One region of the Paenibacillus sp. VT-400 genome, then DNA from elsewhere that is predicted to be linked to it. Evidence: riboswitches for the same ligand, from Rfam matches in the RefSeq annotation. Region 1 holds a riboswitch; the other holds the start of a gene.
The links. A riboswitch is a leader RNA that binds a small molecule or an ion and turns the genes downstream of it on or off. The one in region 1 is predicted to bind FMN.
Positions count from the first base shown of each region.

Region 2: it holds a riboswitch for FMN, as region 1 does, so the genes downstream of both, EL84_RS23725 (DMT family transporter) here and ribD (bifunctional diaminohydroxyphosphoribosylaminopyrimidine deaminase/5-amino-6-(5-phosphoribosylamino)uracil reductase RibD) in region 1, are expected to answer to the same signal.

Region 1 is NZ_LELF01000067.1:3,415,628-3,419,048, reverse strand. Features, by position in the region: gene EL84_RS25680 (peptidylprolyl isomerase) at 1-155, shown strand, start outside; gene EL84_RS25675 (hypothetical protein) at 268-1,575, shown strand; FMN riboswitch at 1,744-1,910, shown strand; gene ribD (bifunctional diaminohydroxyphosphoribosylaminopyrimidine deaminase/5-amino-6-(5-phosphoribosylamino)uracil reductase RibD) at 2,235-3,338, shown strand; gene ribE (riboflavin synthase) at 3,400-3,421, shown strand, end outside.
Region 2 is NZ_LELF01000067.1:2,981,935-2,985,355, forward strand. Features, by position in the region: gene EL84_RS23715 (CGNR zinc finger domain-containing protein) at 1-233, opposite strand, end outside; gene EL84_RS23720 (DinB family protein) at 377-877, shown strand; FMN riboswitch at 962-1,115, shown strand; gene EL84_RS23725 (DMT family transporter) at 1,260-2,240, shown strand; gene EL84_RS23730 (amidase) at 2,567-3,421, shown strand, end outside.

The DNA of each region.
Region 1 (3,421 bases):
ACACAGGTGGAAGCCAGTTCTACATCTGCTACCAACCACAACCACATTTGGATGGACAACATACTGTATTTGGTAAAGTAACTAAAGGTATGGAGTTCGTGGACGCTTTAGAAGGTAAAGACAAAATGGAAACTGTTGAAGTTGTAGAAGCTTAATACCTTCACCTTAACTGGATCCAAACATGAAGTGCTTCTTTTATAGAAGCACTTTTTTTATTTTTTACATACTTCAAATCGATAATTAGAAAGGATGAATATAACCTTGGATATGGTTACTCAGCTAAGCTTGTTAAAACAAATTTATAGTGAGCGCACGTTGTGGGATGAAGAACTGCAGGCATCGCGCCATGTCGTTCCGGATAGTCTATCGGTAAAGGATCGAGAAGCGCTTGAGGCAGACGAGCATGAACCGAATCGATTTGTACGTCCGCAACATGATGAAACGATTACTGAGCTGAAAAAAGTTGCGAATCAATGGACGATCAATGATGCAGCGCAGGCCTTTGTATCCTCTTTGTGGTCAGCACCCATGATCTGGCGCTCGTTGCTTACGGGCAAGCTTATTGCGAGCAGTATGCCAAGTCATGAACATACGCCATATCCATCTTCGAACACTTGTAAGATCTGCGGATTAAGTGTAGATCAAGCAACCGACACAACGCTGCAATGGTATTGGCGGATGACCAATGGAACCCCGTTGGACGGAGATCCTTTTGGATATGTGTTGGCACTTCGAGAGCTGGCTGCCGCGCAGGAGCTTCCAATACCCAATGAGTACGACCGCTGGACATTCCGTGCGGTGTTAACAGTGCTGCGCGAATTACCTCCCAAAACACGTTACAGCAAGGCAGCAGTAGCGCTCAAGAAGGAACGTCTTTTGCCTACGCAGAAGGAATATGCCTACCGTGATTTGCTTGAGACGTTAGCTCTGATTGGCATATTGGATACGCCGGAACATCCTGGAATGATCACGGGATTCACCTCTTACATGCAGCGTGACGCACGCCCCAATGTGCGGGTTGAAGTGCAGGCCCCTCTGGCGTGGTGGGACTCATCAATCGGAATTAATGAGAACAACCTGAACAAGATATTTCATGAGTTTGATCTGAATAATATATCTCTTGCGGATAAGCCTGATGAGAGTCCAGCTGTAAAGGACACGATCTTAGGAGCATTGGAGAAGAAGAGAAGTGTTCGCGGAAAAGTACCAAAGGCATCTCCTGATGCAGGTACCGGGGAGGTACAGTCTGGCGATGTGTATGCTGTTCGGGTCCGGGAAGGTGTATGGGTGACTGTATACTGTCATGAAGTCAGAGACAAGCGTGTCATCGTTGAATATCTGGATGGAGTCTTTCCAGATATGCCGGGAAAAGCAGATTTGCATGGGACGTTTCGACCGAGAGCGAATGGACGCTGGAAATGCTCGGCTATTGCGATTGATTCCACAAGTTGGGTCAGAAGAGTGGCAAGAGAGTTCCCACTTCCGACTTCGCAACTGCAAGGACCTGACCGCACTCCATTCCATAATGCCAAAGAATTAAAGCATATGGCGAGCTGGTGTTTTCCTGATATGTAGAATAATACGATGGATGTGAAAATGTACCTCCAAGCAAAAACCGTACCTCCTGAGAGGAAGCGGTTTTTTGTTGTTTCTTAGCTTATTAAAAGTTAGTATGTGACAAAAAGGAACAAAAAACAATTGATTTTTTGGCATTAAAGTGCTAACATCCAAGTAATAACGAAAGCAATCCTTCAGGGCAGGGTGCAATTCCCTACCGGCGGTGATGCAGGAAGTGTAAGGACCTAAGTTCAGCACTTGATGCAAAGTCCGTGACCTGTCTGCCATTGGCAGATGGCTGATCTGGTGTAATTCCAGAACCGACAGTATAGTCTGGATGGGAGAAGGAGAGGTGCAGACCTAACAGGTTTGCATTCAGCAGGAGTATTGCTGCACAGTCACGATTTTATGATGTCTTGCACTGTGCAGGGAAGATCCGGATACGCCGGACAGTTCCATACATATGCCGCACTATAAAAGCTCTTTACCTGTAATTGATGTTCATTAAGGTATGTGTCTATTTTCACTTGCCCGAAATGAAGTTTTGGGCAAAGTGTTGGCGTGCTGTATCCATTTCACTCCTGCTGGTGACATTTGTCTCTCATCATCCCCATCGAACTGATTGTTCGACGGGGATTTTTTAATAAACAAGACTTTAAACCGCGGGGTGAACGGATTTGGAAATGATCAATGATGAATTTTATATGGCACTGGCATTGGATATGGCGGAACGAGCACAGGGACAGACGGGGATTAATCCGGTCGTTGGATGTGTAGTTGTGAAAGAAGGCCGTATTGTAGGCCTGGGGAGCCATCTGAAACGTGGAACCGGTCATGCAGAGGTGCATGCACTTAACATGGCAGGCAGTGATGCAGAGGGAAGTACGGTATACGTTACACTTGAGCCTTGTAGTCATTATGGCAAGACGCCACCTTGTAGTGAACGCCTGATTCATGAAAAGGTGAAACGTGTTGTGGTATGTTGTGAAGATCCAAATCCGCAAGTATCCGGCAGGGGTATAAGCATGCTTCGTCAACAAGGCATTGAAGTTGAAGTTGGCGTACTGCGTGAGCGAGGAAGACGTATGAATGAAAAATTCATTAAGTTTATTACAACGGGTTTACCTTTTGTGACACTGAAGACGGCTACTACTTTGGATGGCAAAATTGCTACTCGCAGCGGAGACAGCAAGTGGATCTCTAACGAGCCCGCTCGTGAGATTGTGCATGCCCTTCGTCATCGGCACCAGGGAATTATGGTTGGCGTCGACACGGTAATCGCCGATAATCCGGAACTTACTACCCGTTTGCAAGTCGAAGGCATTAGTCCAGTGCGCATTGTAGTGGATTCCAAGTTACGTCTTCCCGTAGGTGCCAAAATGGTTAAGGATGGTCTTGCTCCAACATGGGTGCTGACAACAGACGAAGCCAGTCCTGAAGCTGCTGAACGTTTGGAAGCCTACGGCGTCGAGATTATACGCTGTGGTCCTGGACCACGTGTGGATCTGTTAAGCGGACTTAGCAAGTTGGGTGAACGTGATATAGGTTCGATTTTGCTTGAAGGTGGAGGCACCTTGAATGGAGCCATGTTGGAGGCACGGTTGGTTGATCGACTGCTCATGTTTATCGCTCCGAAGATTGTAGGCGGTTATGATACACCTGGAAGCTTCCGCTTCGAGGGTGTGGAGCGTATGAATCAGGCGATTCAATTGAATCAGTTGGAGATCGAACAAGTTGGAGATAATATCAGCATTGGCGGTATTCCGGTGTGGCCTGAATAAATAAATGGATTTGAAAGTAGAAAGTTAGGTTCTTTATAACTTGAAAAAGGGAGGCGGCAGCATGTTTACCGGTTTGGTGGAAG
Region 2 (3,421 bases), 430 kb from region 1:
ACATCCGTTAATGATGCTCCAGAAGACACGCGGGCTCCAAGAGCCAACAATTCATTCCTGAAATTTCTCATCGACAACTCCTCTTCTGGAGATGCAGGGACAGCAGCGTTAAGTTGCCATCGTTCCAGAAAATCTTGCTGCCAGCTCGCCTTCCCAAGTCTGTCCTCCGATCGATCTCCCCCACGCCAGTCGTGATAATCGCTGTTTACAAAATCGGTCCATAACCTGTCCATATATACCTCCGTTTATTGTAACCATCTAATTAAACAAAGAAGGTTACAACTCATCTTTGATGTGTTATATTAAGTGTAACCTCATTAATCAGTTTTAGCTAGTTACATCACCTATCACAATTATACGCAAGGAGGAAAAGGCAATGACGAACACAACAGCACTAGATGTGTTACTTATTCAAAAGGATGATACTTGGGATCAATGTAATTGGATTGTACCTTTGTTGAAATCCTTGGAGGGTCTTACAGCAGAACAAGCAGCCTGGATTCCACCCTCAGGGGGATTAAGCATCTGGCAGTTGGTTAACCATATGTATTATTACAACCATCGCTTATTATGTCGCATGCAAGGTAAGGAGCCTACCCTTCCTGCTGTAGACTCCAATGAATACACATTTGGGAATCCGGGAGATGCAACGGATGCAGCTGGTTGGAATACACTGATGCAGGGTACAACTCGATTAGCCCAGCAGTTGCGAGATCAATTGGCTGCACTTCAAGAGTCAGATCTTGAAGCCGCATATATGGACTCCGAAGAGAAATGGGCACACGAACTAGCTCGCTGGGTACTCCATGATGCGTATCACGCAGGTCAGATCGTGCTCCTTCGCAGACAGCAAGGAAGCTGGAAAATCGTTTTCTAAAAAAAATGCTTGAACTGCTAGCGCTTACAGGAATAAGATGAACTTATTAATGTTACAGCTTGTTCAACACACTATATAATTGAATAGGATCTTCGGGGTAGGGTGCAATTCCCAACCGGCGGTGATGTTCTTCGGAACCAGCCCGCGACTCGCTATTAGTTCTTAACGAAGGACATTCAGCGACTGACTTGGTGTGAATCCAAGGCCGACGGTACAGTCCGGATGAGAGAAGATCAACACATTGACATGCCGTTCACGGGAAGGCCTCTTTCCTGACGCATGTCCTTGGATGAGCCCCCGTTTATTTGGTATATACCAAAACGGGGGCTTTTGTCGATTTTGCCAACTGAAGATTCCGTGTTCTGACGAAGGAGTCCTGAATATGGAAAAGACATCAGCAGCATCACCTGTTTACCGCAAGGAACGAAGTAATACCGGATTCTGGCTTGTAGTTCTCGGCGCCGCCTTATGGGGTGTCGACCCACTCTTCCGCATTATTTTGCTAAATACGATGACATCCACGCAGATTGTACTGGTGGAACATATCATCGTCAGTCTTATTGCCATTCCCGTACTGTGGAAATTTCGAGCTGATCTGAAAAACCTGCGTGCTCGCCACTGGATTGCCGTGATTTTTATCTCATGGGGAGGATCAGCACTCGCAACGGTATTGTTCACCATGGCACTAACACATAACGATCCGAATACTGTGCTTTTATTGCAAAAAATGCAACCACTCTTCGCTATTGTGCTGGCTAAACTGTTACTAAAAGAAACGTTGCCACGTCGCTTCGGTGGATTGTTCTTCATTGCATTAGCAGGAACGTACCTGCTTACATTTGGATTCACATTGCCATTAGGTAACTGGGACAACTGGATTCATGCTGGAAGCTTGTTATCCCTTGGGGCTGCTGCCCTATGGGGAGGTTCAACCGTTATGGGACGATTGATGCTGGGTCAGGCGCGTTACGAAACCGTCACCTCCCTGCGCTTTGTCGTTGCTCTCCCGCTCCTGATCTTTATGACGTGGAACGAAGGTGCGGCATGGACGTTTCCGTCCGGAACGGGTGAACAGACTGCTGTCATCCTCAACATTCTCGGTCAGGCATTGTTACCAGGTTTGCTCAGTCTTCTGTTGTATTACAAAGGTCTGTCGTCAACCAAAGCCTCTGTTGCAACACTCGCAGAACTTAGCTTCCCGATGGCGGGTGTGTTGGTGAACTGGATTGCTTTCCGTACACTGATTACATGGGAGCAGCTGCTTGGTTTTATCCTGATCTGGGTGGCCCTCTTCGCCATTTCCAGACAGCAGGAAAGATCATCAACTGCGGCCGATGCTGCACCAAAGCTTCGTACAGAGTAAGTGGATATATGTGAGGTTCTCATATAAACAAATAGTCGTCAAATATAAAAATAAAACCATTGCACATCAAATAAGATGAGCAGTGGTTTTTTATTTCCATGACTCGATATTACTCGATCATTTTCTCAATTAGCAAAATGATCGAGTAATCCTTTGCTTTATTTCTATATCGCAAATGCAAATACTCCCCTCTTTCCCTCCAACCTCATAACGAATATCCATATCATCGCACTACGATTCTTCTATGTTTTGTCTTTTGTCTAATCGGGTGGTACGATGACATATGGAATAAACAGATGAATTATATTCAGAGAGGAACGATCATAATGTCTTCATTCTCATATACCTCCTACGACGCCGTAGGTTTGGCTGAACTGATCCGATCCCGGGAAGTATCCCCGGTTGAAATGCTTGAAGCGGCGTTTGCACGCCTTGAAGAAGTGAATCCGCAACTTAATGCGGTTATTCGTACATATGAATCTCGTGCACGGGAGGAAGCCGGTTTGGTTCGACCTGGAGAACAACCTTTTGCCGGTGTTCCCCTGCTCCTGAAAGATATCTCGCAATCCTTGGAAGGTGAATTTCTGACTTCAGGCTCCCGTTTGTTCAGCGAGCATCGTGCATTACGCAATTCCAATTTTGTCACTCGACTCCGTGATGCAGGCTTTATCTTCATAGGACATACCAATACACCTGAATTTGGTTTGAAAAATATTACCGAGCCCCGTCTTCATGGTCCCACTCGCAATCCATGGAATATCAATCACTCCCCGGGTGGTTCAAGTGGTGGTGCCGCTGCTGCTGTAGCTTCGGGTATTGTTCCTCTTGCCGGAGCCAGTGACGGAGGAGGTTCGATTCGTATCCCGGCTTCCTTTAGCGGATTGTTTGGATTGAAGCCAACCCGCGGGCGCACACCTGTAGGACCGGGAGTTGGTCGTCAATGGCAAGGCGCATCGATTGATTTTGCCCTCTCTCGCTCGGTTCGGGACAGTGCTGCATTGCTTGATACGTTGCAAGTCATTCAGCCCGAAGCTGCGTTCCATGCTCCACTCTTTCCAGGCAGTTACTTGGCTGATATGAGCTATCCACATCAACGCAAACTGAAAATTGCATACACAACGGATTCGCCCGTGGGAACACCTGTCAGCGCAGAAGCCAAAGAGTCTGTATACAAGCTCGTT